One region of the Bradyrhizobium sp. BR 1433 genome, then DNA from elsewhere that is predicted to be linked to it. Evidence: riboswitches for the same ligand, from Rfam matches in the RefSeq annotation. Region 1 holds a riboswitch; the other holds the start of a gene.
The links. Region 1 has a riboswitch for glycine ahead of ACSKB9_RS08205 (D-amino acid dehydrogenase). Riboswitches for the same ligand answer to the same signal wherever they lie in the genome.
Positions count from the first base shown of each region.

Region 2: another riboswitch for glycine. It lies ahead of gcvT (glycine cleavage system aminomethyltransferase GcvT); the one in region 1 lies ahead of ACSKB9_RS08205 (D-amino acid dehydrogenase).

Region 1 covers NZ_JBPUGG010000001.1:1,617,669-1,621,069, forward strand. The annotation lists gene ACSKB9_RS08200 (M20/M25/M40 family metallo-hydrolase) at 1-1,041, shown strand, start outside; glycine riboswitch at 1,133-1,239, shown strand; glycine riboswitch at 1,243-1,357, shown strand; gene ACSKB9_RS08205 (D-amino acid dehydrogenase) at 1,423-2,781, shown strand; gene ACSKB9_RS08210 (ABC transporter permease) at 2,942-3,401, shown strand, end outside.
Region 2 covers NZ_JBPUGG010000001.1:1,781,644-1,785,044, forward strand. The annotation lists gene alaS (alanine--tRNA ligase) at 1-1,171, opposite strand, end outside; glycine riboswitch at 1,373-1,461, shown strand; gene gcvT (glycine cleavage system aminomethyltransferase GcvT) at 1,603-2,748, shown strand; gene gcvH (glycine cleavage system protein GcvH) at 2,769-3,134, shown strand; gene gcvP (aminomethyl-transferring glycine dehydrogenase) at 3,158-3,401, shown strand, end outside.

The DNA.
Region 1 (3,401 bases):
GCCGCGGTCGAACGCATGCTCGATCTCGCCGCCCGCGAGATGGCGATCATGGGTGCGACGATCGAGCGCATCGCCGGACGCCAGGGCTTCGCGGGCTGCGTCCGCGCCCGTTTCCCCCATCCGAAACCAGGCCAGCCCGGCATCCTGATCGCCGGCCATCTGGACACCGTTCACCCCGTCGGCACCATCGAGAAGCTGACGTGGCGGCGCGAAGGCAACAAGTGCTTCGGGCCGGGCATCTTCGACATGAAGGGCGGCAACTACCTGTCGATCGAGGCGCTCAGGCAATTGGCGCGCGCCTCCTTCACGACCCCGCTGCCGATCACCGTGCTGTTCACCCCCGACGAAGAGGTCGGCACGCCGTCGACGCGCGACATCATCGAGGCGGAAGCCGCGCGCAACAAGTACGTGCTGGTGCCGGAGCCCGGCCGTCCGAACAACGGCGTCGTCACCGGCCGCTATGCGATCGCGCGCTTCAATCTGGAAGCCACCGGCAAGCCCAGCCATGCCGGCGCGACGCTGTCTTCCGGCCGCTCCGCGATCCGCGAGATGGCGCGGCAGATCATCGCCATCGACGGCATGACCACCGAGGACTGCACCTTCTCGGTCGGCATCGTGCATGGCGGCCAGTGGGTCAATTGCGTCGCGACGACCTGCACCGGCGAAGCGCTCAGCATGGCCAAGCGCCAGGCCGATCTCGACCGCGGCGTCGAGCGCATGCTGGCACTGTCGGGCACCGCCAACGACGTGACCTTCAAGGTGACGCGCGGCGTCACTCGCCCGGTGTGGGAGCCCGATGCCGGCACCATGGCGCTCTATGAAAAGGCAAAAGGCCTTGCGGCAGCGATGGGTCTCGATCTGCCGCATGGCAGCGCCGGCGGCGGCTCGGACGGCAACTTCACCGGCGCGATGGGCATCCCCACGCTCGACGGCCTCGGCGTTCGCGGCGCCGATGCACATACGCTCAACGAGCACATCGAGGTCGACAGCCTCGCCGAACGCGGCCGCCTGATGGCGGCGCTGCTGGCAACGCTGGACTGACATCGATTGCACTGCACAACACGTTGGCACTGCCGGATCGAAATTTAGCCTTGTCCATTTTTAAGGCTTCGCCTACGGTCCGGCCGTCCAACGCGACGATGCGGGAGAGATCGAAGCGACAACATTCGTGTTGTTGCCTTCGGCGCCGACGGAGCAACCGCCCCGGAAACTCTCAGGCAAAAGGACTGTATCGTCAGGACGATCTGGAGAGAGACGAACATGGCCGCACATCAAGGGCCATGACGTCCACCGAAGGGGATAGTTCGCTTCTGGCCCCGGCCCGATGCGGATCAAGCTCTCAGGTACCGTGACAGATGGGGCGCCGATGCCGGTTTCACCGGTGGTTCGGCGACTCTAACCCACGGGAGCCTGACAACTATCATGCCACACATCGCGATCATCGGCGCCGGCATCACCGGCGTAACGACGGCCTATGCCCTGCTTGAACGCGGCTACAAGGTGACTGTCCTCGACAGGCATCGCTACGCCGCGATGGAAACCTCGTTCGCCAATGGCGGACAACTCTCCGCCAGCAACGCCGAGGTGTGGAACAGCGCTGCGACCATCCTCAAGGGGCTGCGCTGGATGCTGAGAAGCGACGCGCCGCTGCTGATGAACCCGAAGCCGAGCTGGCACAAATATTCCTGGATCGGCGAGTTCGTAGGCCACATCACGCGCTATCGCGGCAACACCATCGAGACCACGAAGCTCGCCATCGAAGCGCGCAAGCATCTGTTCTCGATCGCAGAGCGCGAGAACATCGCCTTCGATCTCGAACGCCGCGGCATCCTGCACGTCTATCACGACAGGGCCGGCTTCCAAGCCGGCCTCAAGGTCAACACGCTGCTGCGGCAGGGCGGGCTCGACCGCCGGCCGGTGACGCCGGACGAGATCCGCGTCATCGAACCCGCGCTGCAGACGGCCTGCTATGGCGGCTTCTTCACGCCGTCGGACGCGACCGGCGATATCCATAAGTTCACGCGTGGGCTTGCCGACGCCTGCATCCGCCGTGGCGCGAGCTTTGTCCATGAAGCCGACGTCGACACGATCGCGCGCGGCGATGACGGCTTCCGCATCGGCTGGAACGAAGCAGCTTCACATGATGCTGCGGTCGCGACGCGACAGCAGTTGCAGGCGGACGGGATCGTGATTTGCGCCGGCGTGGCGAGCCGCCACTTCGCCAGCCTGCTCAACGACCGCGTCAATGTCTATCCGGTGAAGGGCTATTCGATCACGGTGCAGCTCGATGCGCCGCAAAGCCGGAATGCGGCCCCAACCGTCAGCCTGCTCGATGAAGCTGCGAAGATCGTCACCAGCCGGCTCGGCGCCGACCGCTTCCGCGTCGCCGGCACTGCCGAGTTCAACGGCTTCAACCGCGACATTCGTGCCGATCGCATTCAACCGCTGGTGGACTGGGTGCGGCATCATTTCCCGGAGATCGATACGTCGAAAGTCGTGCCATGGGCGGGCTTGCGCCCGATGATGCCGAACATGATGCCGGTGGTTCGCGCCGGACGGATTCCGGGCGTGTTCTACAACACGGGCCACGGTCATCTCGGCTGGACGCTGTCGGCGGCGACGGCGCAGATGGTGGCCCAGGCGATCGACGATTGGCGCGACCTCGACACGCCGCCGATGGCGCCGACGTTCGGTGCCGGGCTCGACGTGCCTGCCAACGCGCGCAAAGCTGAAATCAATCCACCTTCCAGTGGACTGCTTCGAACCTCACCGGAGGAATAATCGCGGCCAACAGGACTGATTAGCTGCACCGCAAAATCCGCAGCACCGATGGCATGGGACTTGCTCAAGTTCTACCGTGAGTCTGCTACCATCTGTGCTACGGTCTGGTGTGCAACGGTCCCGCTGGGGACTTCATCGACCACAACCCAACGGATCAAATTTGCTCGGATATCTGCTTCGCCGCATCCTCGCCGCCATTCCCGTGATGGGCGTGGTGGCTCTGTTCGTGTTCCTGTTGCTGCGGCTGACGCCGGGCGACCCGGCCGCCATCCTCGCCGGCGACAACGCGACTCCCGAACAGCTCGAACGTATCAGGACCTCGCTTGGTCTGAACGAGCCGATCTACATCCAGTTCTACACCTGGATCGCCAAGTTGCTGCACGGCGACCTCGGCGTCTCCCTGATCTCGAACAAGCCGATCCTCGAAATGATCGTCCCGCGCCTCGAGCCCTCGATCTCGGTCGCGCTGGCCACCATCATCCTCTCGATCCTGGTGGCGGTGCCGCTCGGCGTGATCGCGGCGTGGAAGCACGGCACCTGGATCGACCGCTTCGTGATGGGGCTCTCGGTGCTCGGCTTCTCGGTGCCGGTGTTCGTGATCGGCTATGTGCTGATCCAGA
Region 2 (3,401 bases), 160 kb from region 1:
GCGTGAACGCGGTGTCGCCGTCGAACATGTCGCCCTTCTTGAGGCCGGCGCTCTTCTCGTCGAGGATCGACAGGCCGCGCGCCAGCGTCTTGCGGAAGCGCGTCTCCTCCAGCCGCAGCGTCTCCTCGATCAGCTTCTCCGCACGGACCAGATCCGGATAGGCCTGGCCCATCTCGCGGACCAGCGCCCAGACCAGGCGATGCATCAGCGGCTCGCTCGCGCCCAAGAGCTGTGCATGGCGCATCGCGCGGCGCATGATCCGGCGCAGCACGTAGCCGCGGCCCTCGTTCGACGGCAGCACGCCGTCGGTGATCAGGAACGCGGACGAGCGCAGATGGTCCGCGATCACCCGATACGACCCGACGTTCTGCTCGTTCGGACCGTGCCCGAGGGTAGACGCGGCGGCATCGATCAGATTGCGGAACAGATCGGTCTCGAACACGCTCTCAACGCCCTGCAGGATGCAGGCCATGCGCTCGAGCCCCATGCCGGTGTCGATCGAGGGACGCGGCAGCGCTACGCGCTCCTCCTTCGTCACCTGCTCGTACTGCATGAACACCAGGTTCCAGAATTCGAGGAAGCGATCGCCATCCTCATCCGGGCTGCCCGGAGGGCCGCCCCAGATGTGCTCGCCGCGGTCGATGAAGATCTCGGAGCACGGTCCGCACGGGCCGGTGTCGCCCATCGCCCAGAAATTGTCCGAGGTCGGGATGCGGATGATGCGGTCGTCCGAGAAGCCCGCGATCTTCTTCCAGTAGCCGGCCGCCTCGTCGTCGGTGTGGTAGACGGTGACCAGCAGCTTGTCCTTCTTCAGCCCGAAATCCTTGGTGATCAGATTCCAGGCGAGCTCGATCGCGCGCTCCTTGAAGTAATCGCCGAACGAGAAGTTGCCGAGCATCTCGAAGAAGGTGAGATGGCGCGCGGTGTAGCCGACATTGTCGAGGTCGTTATGCTTGCCGCCGGCGCGCACGCACTTCTGCGACGTCGTGGCGCGCTGATAGCCGCGCTTCTCGACGCCGGTGAAGACGTTCTTGAACTGCACCATGCCGGCATTGGTGAACATCAAGGTCGGGTCGTTGCGCGGAACCAGCGGCGACGAGGCCACGATCTCGTGCCCGTTCTCCTTGAAGAAGTTCAGAAATGTCGACCTGATGTCGTTGACGCTGCTCATGTTCATCCAATCGGAAAAGGGGCCGGCCAGCCGCAAAAAGGCGTCATTTTCCGGCCGAACGCTTTTAGACATTGCCAGCTGCGGTGTCCAGAAACTGTGCAGGCGGATCATGGGCTTGCCGCGGCAGCACAAAGCCCATTGGATAGTTGCTGCAGCTGCGTTGACAGTCTTGGTGGCGCCGTGTTTTCTACCTACCTATACCTAGTCACGTCGGGAGAGACCGGCCTTATCGCCGGCGCCGAAGGAGCAACCGCCCCGGAAACTCTCAGGCAAAAGGACCGCGTGACGTCTGACATCTGGAAAGAGACGCTGGGGTTCGCCCCGATGCGTCCGCCGACGGGATAATACTCTCAGGCACAGCGACAGATGGGGCTTTCTGCAGGTTTCTCAAGGGGAAATAGGTCCCCGGCGGGAACCGCGAGGGCCCTGTGATGCTTGCGCGCGAAACCTCCCCGCTGAAACAGACCCCGCTGCACGCGCTGCATCTCGCGCGCGGCGCCAAGATGGTGCCGTTCGCCGGCTATGACATGCCGGTGCAATACGCGGCCGGCGTGCTGAAGGAGCACCTGCACACCCGCAAGGAAGCCGGCCTGTTCGATGTGTCGCACATGGGCCAGCTCGTGCTGAAGGCCAAATCCGGCAAGGTCGCGGATGCCGCGCTCGCGCTGGAAAAACTGGTGCCGCAGGACATCGTCGATATCGCACCGGGACGGCAGCGCTACGCGCAATTCACCAATAATGACGGTGGCCTGCTCGACGACCTGATGGTGGCGAATTTCGGCGATCACCTGTTCCTGGTGGTCAACGCCGCCTGCAAGGCCGAGGACGAGGCGCATCTGCGTGCGAATCTCTCCGACGCCTGCGAGATCGTCTCGCTGGCCGACCGCGCGCTGATCGCGCTGCAGGGCCCGAAAGCCGAATCGGTGCTGGCGAAACTTTGTGCAGATGTCGGTTCGATGAAATTCATGGACGCCGGTCCGCGCCGCGTCGGCGACGTCGACTGCTTCGTCTCGCGCTCCGGCTATACCGGCGAGGACGGCTTTGAGATTTCCGTGCCCGCAGACAAGGTGGAAGCCCTGGTCACCGCGCTGCTCGACAATCCCGACGTGTTGCCGATCGGGCTCGGCGCGCGCGACAGCCTGCGGCTCGAAGCCGGGCTGTGCCTCTATGGCCATGACATCGACACCACGACGACGCCGGTCGAAGGCGCGCTGGAATGGTCGGTGCAGAAGGTTCGCCGCAGCGGCGGCGCCCGCGCCGGCGGCTTCCCGGGCGCCGACAAGATTCTCGCGCAATTCGCAGATGGCGCCGCGCGCCGGCGGGTCGGCCTGAAGCCCGACGGCCGCGCACCGGTGCGCGAAGGCGCCGCACTGTTCGCCGATGCCGGCTCGACCGAGCAGATCGGCAAGGTGACCTCGGGCGGCTTCGGCCCGAGTCTCAGTGCGCCAGTTGCGATGGGCTACCTGCCCACCGCCCTTTCCGCCGTCGGCACCACCGTTTTCGCCGAAGTGCGCGGCCAGCGGCTGCCGCTGAAGGTCGCCGCTACGCCCTTCGTCCCCAATACCTACAAACGCTGAACGCCAAAGGATCGATCCCCATGACGACGCTGTACACGTCTGACCACGAATGGCTCCGCATCGAGGGCGACGTCGCCACGATCGGGATCACCGACTATGCGCAGTCGCAACTCGGCGACGTCGTGTTCGTCGAACTGCCCAAGGTCGGCCGCAGCCTGAAGAAGGCCGAGGCCGCCGCTGTCGTCGAATCCGTCAAGGCCGCTTCCGACGTTTACGCACCGATCAGCGGTGAGGTGGTCGAGGTCAACGACGCGCTCGCCGCCGAGCCCGCGCTGGTCAATTCGGATGCCGGGGGCAAGGCCTGGTTCTTCAAGCTGAAGATTGCCGACAAGGGCGAGCTCGGCGGCCTGATGGACGAGGCCGCCTACGCCGCGCACACCGCCTAAAGGATCACCCCGAGGATCACGTCATGAACGCGCCCTTCAAGCCGATCAACGAAGCCGCCACCGATTTCGTCCGCCGCCACATCGGACCGTCGCCGCGCGACGTCAACGCGATGCTGGAGACGGTCGGCGCCGCGAGCCTGCAGGCGCTGATGAATGAGACGCTGCCGGCGTCGATCCGCCAGAAGGCGCCGCTCGATCTCGGCCGGGCGCTGAGCGAGACCGAGGCGCTCGCGCATATGAGCGAGCTCGCCGCGCAGAACCAGGTGT